One region of the Clostridium pabulibutyricum genome, then DNA from elsewhere that is predicted to be linked to it. Evidence: predicted binding sites of a transcription regulator. Region 1 holds the regulator's gene; the other holds the start of a gene.
The links. Region 1 encodes Rex, which represses fermentation and respiration genes when NADH is low (regulators of the CRP and FNR family bind a similar motif). Its sites were predicted from a motif close to ATTGTTAANNNNTTAACAAT; they were not measured.

Region 1 (4,222 bases):
CTTTCTACAGGATAATCCTTTGTATATCCATATCCTCCAAAAAGTTGTACAACTTTTGTTGTAGTTTCCATAGCAACATTTGCAGCCATAAGCTTTGCTCTTGCTGCATCTACAGTATAAGGTACATGTGCATCCTTGTTTAAAGCAGCCTTATATACTAGATATTTTGCTGCCTGTATCTTTGTATCAAGATCTGCAACAGTCCATGCAAGTCCCTGGAATCTGTTAAGTGATCTTCCAAACTGTTTTCTCTCTTTCATATATTCAATGGCTTCACCAAGTGCACCTTCTGCTATTCCAAGTGCCTGAGCTGCGATTCCAATTCTTCCTCCATCAAGAGTTTTCATTGCTATTCCAAAGCCCTTTCCTTCTCTGCCGACAAGGTTTTCTTTTGGAACAATACAATCTTCAAATATAAGTTCAGTAGTTGATGAAGCTCTTATACCCATTTTATTCTCAAGTTTTCCAATTGAAAATCCAGGCATTCCCTTTTCAAGTATGAATGCGGATATTCCATGATTTCCTTTGCTTCTGTCAGTCATTGCAAATACTACAAATACATCTGCAACTCCACCATTTGTTATAAATATTTTCTGCCCATTAAGTACATAATGATCTCCCTCAAGGACAGCCAAACTCTGTTGTCCTGACGCATCAGTACCTGCATTAGGTTCAGTAAGTCCAAATGCACCTATTTTTTCACCTTTTGCTAGTGGAACCAAATATTTTTGTTTTTGATCTTCATTACCGAATTGTTCAAGAAGTGATGCGCAAAGAGATGTATGTGCCGACAAAATAACGCCTGTTGTACCACAAGCTTTTGAAAGCTCTTCTACTGCTATTATGTAGGAAAGAGTATCTCCACCTGCTCCACCATATTTTTTTGGAAAAGGTATTCCCATCATACCGTATTTAGCCATTTTGTCTACTGTTTCTCTTGGGAATCTTTCTGTTTCATCTATTTCGGAAGCTAAAGGCTTAACTTCATTTTCCGTAAATTCCCTCACCATTTGCTTTACAAATTCTTGTTCCCTGGTTAGTGTAAAATCCATATATTTTTACCTCCTCTAATAATTACCTAGCGAATCTAATAATTACCTAGCGAATCTATTTATTCATGAATGTCTTATCTCTTTTTTCCAAGAAAGCACCCATTCCCTCTTTTTGATCCTCTGTAGCAAAACATTCTCCAAATACTTCTGATTCATATGAAGTACCTGTAACTATATCAGTTTGTATTCCCTTGTTTATAGCTGCCTTACACAATTTAACAGCTATTGGTGCATTTGCAACTATCTGATTTGCAAGTGATTTTACTTCATCTAAAAGAGCATCTGGTTCTACTACTTTGTTTACAAGACCAATTCTAAAAGCTTCATCTGCTTTTATCATCTTTGCAGTATATATCAGCTCTTTAGCCACTCCTGTTCCTACCAGTCTAGGAAGTCTCTGAGTTCCTCCAAAACCGGGCGTAATTCCAAGTCCAGATTCTGGTTGTCCAAATTTAGCCTTTGAAGAAGCTATTCTTATATCACATGCTAAAGATAGCTCACAACCTCCTCCTAATGCAAATCCATTTACAGCTGCAATAACAGGTTTCTCAAGATTCTCCAACTTTTTAAATACGTTGTTTCCCAAAATTCCAAACTTTCTTCCTGCAGCAGCATTCAAATCTTTCATTTCTGATATGTCTGCTCCTGCGACAAAAGATTTTCCAGCACCTGTAATTATCAATGCAAGTATCTCGTCATCAGCAGCTACCTGATCGACAACACAATCGATTTCAGTTAGCGTTTCCGAGTTAAGCGCATTTAATGCTTTAGGTCTGTTAATGGTAAGCGTTGCTATCTTTTCTTCTTTCTCAAAAATAACATTCTTAAAATCCATACCGAATCCTCCCAACAACCTTTATTCTTATAATACTTTTTAACAAATCATTGTTAATAATATCACAAGTTTAGTTATAATAATAGTTGAAGCACAAGCTTCAACTATTATTATATACTCTGAATTTCTATATTTCAATAATAATCATAAAAAAATATTTATTTATACATTTTTATTGAAATATATTAAAAATTTACCTATTCAATCTCATTTAAAAGACACGTGAGTGTAAGCAAACTATCACTTAAATGAACATTTTCAACCTTTACATCATCAGGAACCACAAGATCAACAGGAGCGAAATTCCATATTCCTTTAACTCCATTCTTAACCAGGACATCACATACTTTTTGGGCATTATTACTTGGAACGCATATTATTCCTATATCTATGACATTTTCTTTAATATAATCATAAAGATAATCAATATCTTTTATTTCAATATCCCTTATTTTAATACCTACAAGCTTAGGGTTTATATCAAAAATAACTTGAAGCTTAAAGCCAAGTTTCTCAAATCTAGTATAATTTGCTAAAGCTTGACCTATATTTCCAGCACCAATTATTGCCGTATTATAAATTTTGCTGAGCCCCAGTATGTTCATTATTTCATTATATAGCTCACTCACATTGTATCCATATCCCTGCTGGCCGAAATCTCCAAAACAATTAAGATCCTGCCTTATTTGTGATGCTGTAAATCCTATAGTTTCGCTTAACTCTTTAGAAGATATTCTATCAACATCATTTCTTACAAGATATCCCAAGTATCTATGATATTTGGGAAGTCTCTTTATAACTGCCATTGATATGTTTTTTTTCTTGTCCATAACTGCACCTCTTATTTGTTTTAATTTACTATTTGTTATTTACTATTTATAATATGTTTTAATTTCATAAATCCCAAATTGCATCATTTTACTATACTTTCCTATTTAATAGTATTATTTATGTCTATAAGATGTCAATAGTCTAATCTCTTTATTTATTGATTTTGCAGTACTAATAATGTATGCAACACATCAAAATTATATAATTATTTTAAAAAGCACTACAAAATTTTATATATAAATAGTAAAATATATACGTTAAGGATGGTGTCTTACTATGATAATTTTAAGCTGTAAAAATATTCATAAGAGCTACGGCGAAGATGTTATATTAAATAATGTTACCTTTAACATAAATGAAGGTGACAAAGTAGGATTAATAGGGCCAAACGGCGCCGGCAAATCTACTTTGTTCAAAATACTAACAGGTGAATTGGAACAAGATGGCGGTGATCTGTATATAGACAAAGCAAAGACCACAGGATATCTAGCACAGCATCTGTCCTTGAAATCATCAAACACAATTTATGATGAAATGCTTGTTGTATTTAAAGATATTATAGATATAGAGAACAAACTTTCCAAGCTGGAAAACTTGATGAATCAACCCTATGATAAAAACAACGAATCTTACCAAAATAAACTGATAAATGATTATGCAACTTATTCCGAACTATATGTAAACAGAGGTGGTTATACATATAAAGCCGAAATAAGCAGGGTACTCAAGGGACTCGGGTTCTTTGAAATTGACTTTGACAAGGAAATAAATCTTCTGAGCGGCGGTCAGAAGACAAGAGTTGCACTTTGCAAACTTCTTCTTATAAAACCAAATATATTACTTCTTGATGAACCAACAAACCACCTTGATCTGGATGCAATAGAATGGCTTGAAGAATACCTAAAAAGCTACAAGGGAACAGTAATTTTAATATCCCATGACAGATACTTCCTGGATTCTGTAACTTTCCAAACTATGGAATTAATAAATGGTCATATGAATTTTTATAACGGAAACTACTCAAAGTTTATAGAATTGAGTCAAAAAAATTATGAAACTCAGCTCAAAGCTTACAACATACAACAAGCTGAAATAAAACGACAGGAAGCCGTAATTGAAAAATACAGGTCTTTTAATCGGGAAAAAAGTATAAAAGCTGCAGAAAGTCGTCAAAAAAGGTTGGATAAAATTGAAAGACTGGATGCCCCAGATAAAGCACCTAAATTGAGAAATGTCAATTTTACTGCACAGATAAAAAGCGGAAACGATGTTCTTCATATAGAAAATCTTGGAAAAAGCTTTGATGACATCAAATTATTTTCAAATGTAAATTTTGATATAAAAAAAGGTGAAAGAACTGCCGTACTTGGTGAAAATGGCAGAGGAAAAACTACAATTTTCAGAATTATAATGAACGAAATAGATAAATATGATGGAATTTGTTCCATTGGTAAAAATGTATTTATAGGATATTATGATCAGGAACAATCAAACTTGAACATGG
Region 2 (4,222 bases), on a different contig from region 1:
CGGGCTCTCAGTTTCTGGGATTCATGCTTGCAGCAATATCTATAGAAGGAGCAATAAAGTCGGCGGCGGCATTTTCGATTGCAGTTCCGATACTTGCGCTTGGAATACCCATATATGATACATTGTTTGCTATGATAAGAAGGAAGATAAACGGCAGACCTATTATGTCGGCAGACAGGGGACATCTTCATCACAGACTGCTGGATATGGGTCTTACACAGCGGCAGGCAGTTGCAGTAATATATTTAATAAGCGCTATACTTGGAAGTCTTTCTGTAATTGCAATGGAGATAAATCCACAGAGGTCATATCTTGTTCTGGGAGGAGTAATCATAGTGCTTATTTTGATAGCGTGGAAAGCCGGGTTTTTCAAACACAGAGAATAAATATTTTTATGAAAATCAATCCTTAAAGATGGGGGAATATTATATGAAACAGTTAAAAACCATTACTATATTTGGGACTAGACCTGAGGCAATAAAAATGGCCCCACTTGTGAAAGAACTTGAAAGCAGGGAATGTATACATAACGAAGTTTGCGTTACAGCACAGCACAGACAAATGCTGGACCAAGTTCTTGCTTTGTTTAGTATAGATCCTGATTTTGATTTGAATATAATGAAGAAAAAACAAACTCTTACAGGAATAACGACGAGAGTTCTTGAGGGACTTGAAAAAGTATTTGAAACTGTTAAACCGGATCTTGTGCTTGTTCATGGAGATACTACGACAACATTTGCAGGGGCGCTTGCAGCCTTTTACAAAAAGATTAAAGTAGGTCATGTTGAAGCCGGACTCAGAACGTATAATAAATATTTTCCGTTTCCTGAAGAAATGAATAGAAAACTTACAGGAGCTATGGCTGACCTTCATTTCTCTCCTACATTGAATTCAAAGCATAACCTTCTAAAAGAAGGAGTATCTGAACAAAACATTTATGTAACAGGAAATACGGTTATAGATGCAATGAATGTAACCGTTGATGACGGTTATGAATTTAACAATAATGAATTGAATGAAATAGATTATAAAACTAAAAAGGTTATAATGGTAACAGCCCATAGAAGAGAAAACTGGGGTGAGGGGATACAAAACATATGTGAGGCTCTTAGAAAGATTGTAGAGGATAATGAGGATGTGGAACTTATATATCTAGTTCATCTGAATCCAATTGTAAGAAATGTTGTATACAAGATGCTTGAAGGTCAGGAAAGGATACATCTGCTTCCCCCTCTTGACACTGATGAGACTCATAATCTCATGAATAAATGCTATATGGTTATGACTGATTCAGGTGGACTTCAGGAGGAGGCACCACATCTTGGAAAACCGGTACTTGTCCTCAGGAGTGTAACCGAGAGACCTGAAGCAGTTGAAGCTGGGACGGTTAAACTAGTGGGTACGTCAAAGGAAGTTATAATTCAAAATGCAAACAAACTCATCAGGTCACAAATTGAATACGATAAAATGAGCAGGGCGATCAACCCCTATGGAGATGGAAAGGCGTCTGTAAGAATTGTTGATGCCATACTTGAGTATTTTGATATCGAAAAGGGAAGATACAAAGATTTTGATTATCTTAGAAATAATAAATAGCTGGGTTTACAGAACATAGCTGGAGGAAATGATTTCCAGCTGTATTTTGTTAAAAAACATTGTCTTTTTTTTAACAAAAATATTGATAAAATTTTAATTATCGGGTATAATGAAATTGTTAACAAGATACTTATATAAAATGTTTATAATTATTAAATTTAAATAGAGAATATAGGAGGATGAATCATGAGAGAAGTAGTTATCGCAAGTGCAGCTAGAACGGCTATAGGTAAATTTGGAGGAAGCTTGAAGAGCATTCCTGCGACTGACTTGGGCGCTATAGTTATAAAAGAGGCAATCAAAAGAGCAAATATCAAACCAGAAGATGTAGACGAAGTTATAATGGGAAATGTATTGCAGGCAGGACTTGGACAAAATCCAGCAAGGCAAGCTCTTATAAAATCAGGAATTCCAAAGGAAGTTCCAGCTTTTACACTTAACAAAGTTTGTGGATCAGGATTGAGATCAGTAAGTTTGGCAGCTCAGATAATAAAAGCTGGTGATGATGATATAATCATAGCAGGTGGAATGGAAAACATGTCAGCGGCTCCATATGTACTTCCAACTACTAGATGGGGACAGAGAATGTTCGACGGTAAAATAGTAGATGAAATGGTAAAAGACGGACTTTGGGATGCATTTTATGATTATCATATGGGAATGACTGCTGAAAATGTAGCTGAAAAATGGGGAATTACAAGAGAAATGCAGGATGAATTCTCAGCATCATCACAGCAGAAGGCAGAAAAAGCAATAAAGAGTGGAAGATTCAAGGATGAAATAGTACCTGTAACTATACATGATAGAAAAAAAGGCGACATAGTATTTGATACTGATGAATTCCCTAGATTTGGAACAACAGCACAGACACTTTCAAAATTAAGACCTGCATTTAAGAAGGACGGCGGAACAGTAACAGCAGGTAATGCATCAGGTGTAAATGATGCAGCAGCAGCAATAGTAGTTATGAGTGCAGACAAAGCAAAAGAACTTGGAATAAAACCACTTGCTAAAATAGTTTCTTATGGTACAAAGGGACTTGATCCTAGAATAATGGGATATGGACCTTTCTATGCTACTAAACAGGCACTTGAGAAATCAAATCTGACTGTAGATGACATGGATGTTATAGAAGCAAATGAAGCATTTGCAGCACAGAGTCTTGCAGTTGCTAAAGATTTGAAATTTGATATGAGTAAAGTAAATGTAAATGGTGGAGCTGTTGCTTTAGGACATCCAATTGGAGCATCTGGAGCAAGAATACTTGTTACTCTTCTTTATGAAATGCAGAAGAGAGATTCAAAATATGGATTGGCTACATTGTGCATAGGCGGTGGAATGGGTACTGCTTTGATAGTAGAAAGATAATTTGAAGATTAAAATTAATAAATGGGAACTTTAAGTATTCCCATTTATTAATTTTTTTTTAGAAAAAATTAATATACTTATTTTTAAAAATTTAGAATAAAATATATAGTTTATATATATATGGATATAAAGTATTCCAAATAAAAATAAAGAAAACGATTAGTTATCAATAGTAAATAAAAAACTTGATTTTTTATTTGCTTTTATTTTAATGAATTTAAAATGAAAGAATTACGGAGATAAATCTAACATTTTTATATATAATATGAGCAAATAAGCGCTATTTACTATAAATCACTTAAAATGTTCGAATATGATGTTGCTACTATAATCGAATTTAGTTATATAATGTTTGTTATAGATTTTAATTAAATTTAAAATTTAGAGAATTTCATTTAACTGACAGTAGGTGAGTGTTGTTTGGAGAAACAGATTAAGTTGATTTTAACCAATGTATTGAAAATTGATATTTTTATTGGAATCGCAATTGGAATTTTGTGTCTCATGTTTTTTACAAATTATACTTTTGCTCTAGTCATAGGATTGTCTGTAGCGTTTGTAAATTTTGTTGCCAACGCGGTAACAACTGGTAGTATATTGGCTGCTGGAAAAGGAAAGCTGTGGATTATGATATCCTCAGCTGTTAGAATAGTTATTACAATTTGTATTGTATTATTGCTATATAGTAATAATAAATATAACTTTATAGCTTTTATAGTTGGATACAGCTTTCATTATGTTGCTGTTATTCTAAATGGATTGCTGACTAAAAAAATCAGGAAGGGGTGATACCTATGAATTTAGATCCCAGTGTGGTGTTTTCTTTTACTTTGTTAAACCATACTTTTGGTGTAAGTACAAGTATTGTCACGCAATGGGTTATTATGGCCATAGTAATTGTATTGGCTTTAATATTAACCAGGAATTTAAAGAAAGTGCCAAGCAAAAGACAAAGTATAATAGAAATGGTAGTGGGATTTATTTATGATTTGATTCATCAAAATATGGGGGATAAGTATAAAAGCTTCGTTCCATTTATAGGAACTATGGGGATTTTTCTACTATTCCTGAATTTAACCGGCCTTGTTGGAATTGAACCTTCAACAAAAGATATTAATGTAACAGCTGGTTTTGCAATAATCAGTTTTGTAGTTATAAATGCAAATGCATTTATGAAAGTTGGAGTCAAAGGATATGCTAAGGAGCTTGTAAGTCCATTTCCGATGATGCTTCCAATGAATCTTCTTGAAAAATTCAC

Region 2: the regulator Rex is predicted to act here: its motif matches at 1,655-1,674, upstream of AC4CVH_RS10630 (acetyl-CoA C-acetyltransferase).

What each region holds. Positions count from the first base shown of each region.
Region 1 covers NZ_JBZAYZ010000007.1:91,058-95,279, reverse strand. The annotation lists gene AC4CVH_RS09240 (acyl-CoA dehydrogenase) at 1-1,052, opposite strand, end outside; gene AC4CVH_RS09235 (short-chain-enoyl-CoA hydratase) at 1,108-1,887, opposite strand; gene AC4CVH_RS09230 (redox-sensing transcriptional repressor Rex) at 2,085-2,717, opposite strand; gene AC4CVH_RS09225 (ABC-F family ATP-binding cassette domain-containing protein) at 2,995-4,222, shown strand, end outside.
Region 2 covers NZ_JBZAYZ010000009.1:43,099-47,320, reverse strand. The annotation lists gene AC4CVH_RS10640 (MraY family glycosyltransferase) at 1-386, shown strand, start outside; gene wecB (non-hydrolyzing UDP-N-acetylglucosamine 2-epimerase) at 430-1,596, shown strand; gene AC4CVH_RS10630 (acetyl-CoA C-acetyltransferase) at 1,783-2,964, shown strand; gene AC4CVH_RS10625 (ATP synthase subunit I) at 3,385-3,753, shown strand; gene AC4CVH_RS10620 (F0F1 ATP synthase subunit A) at 3,759-4,222, shown strand, end outside.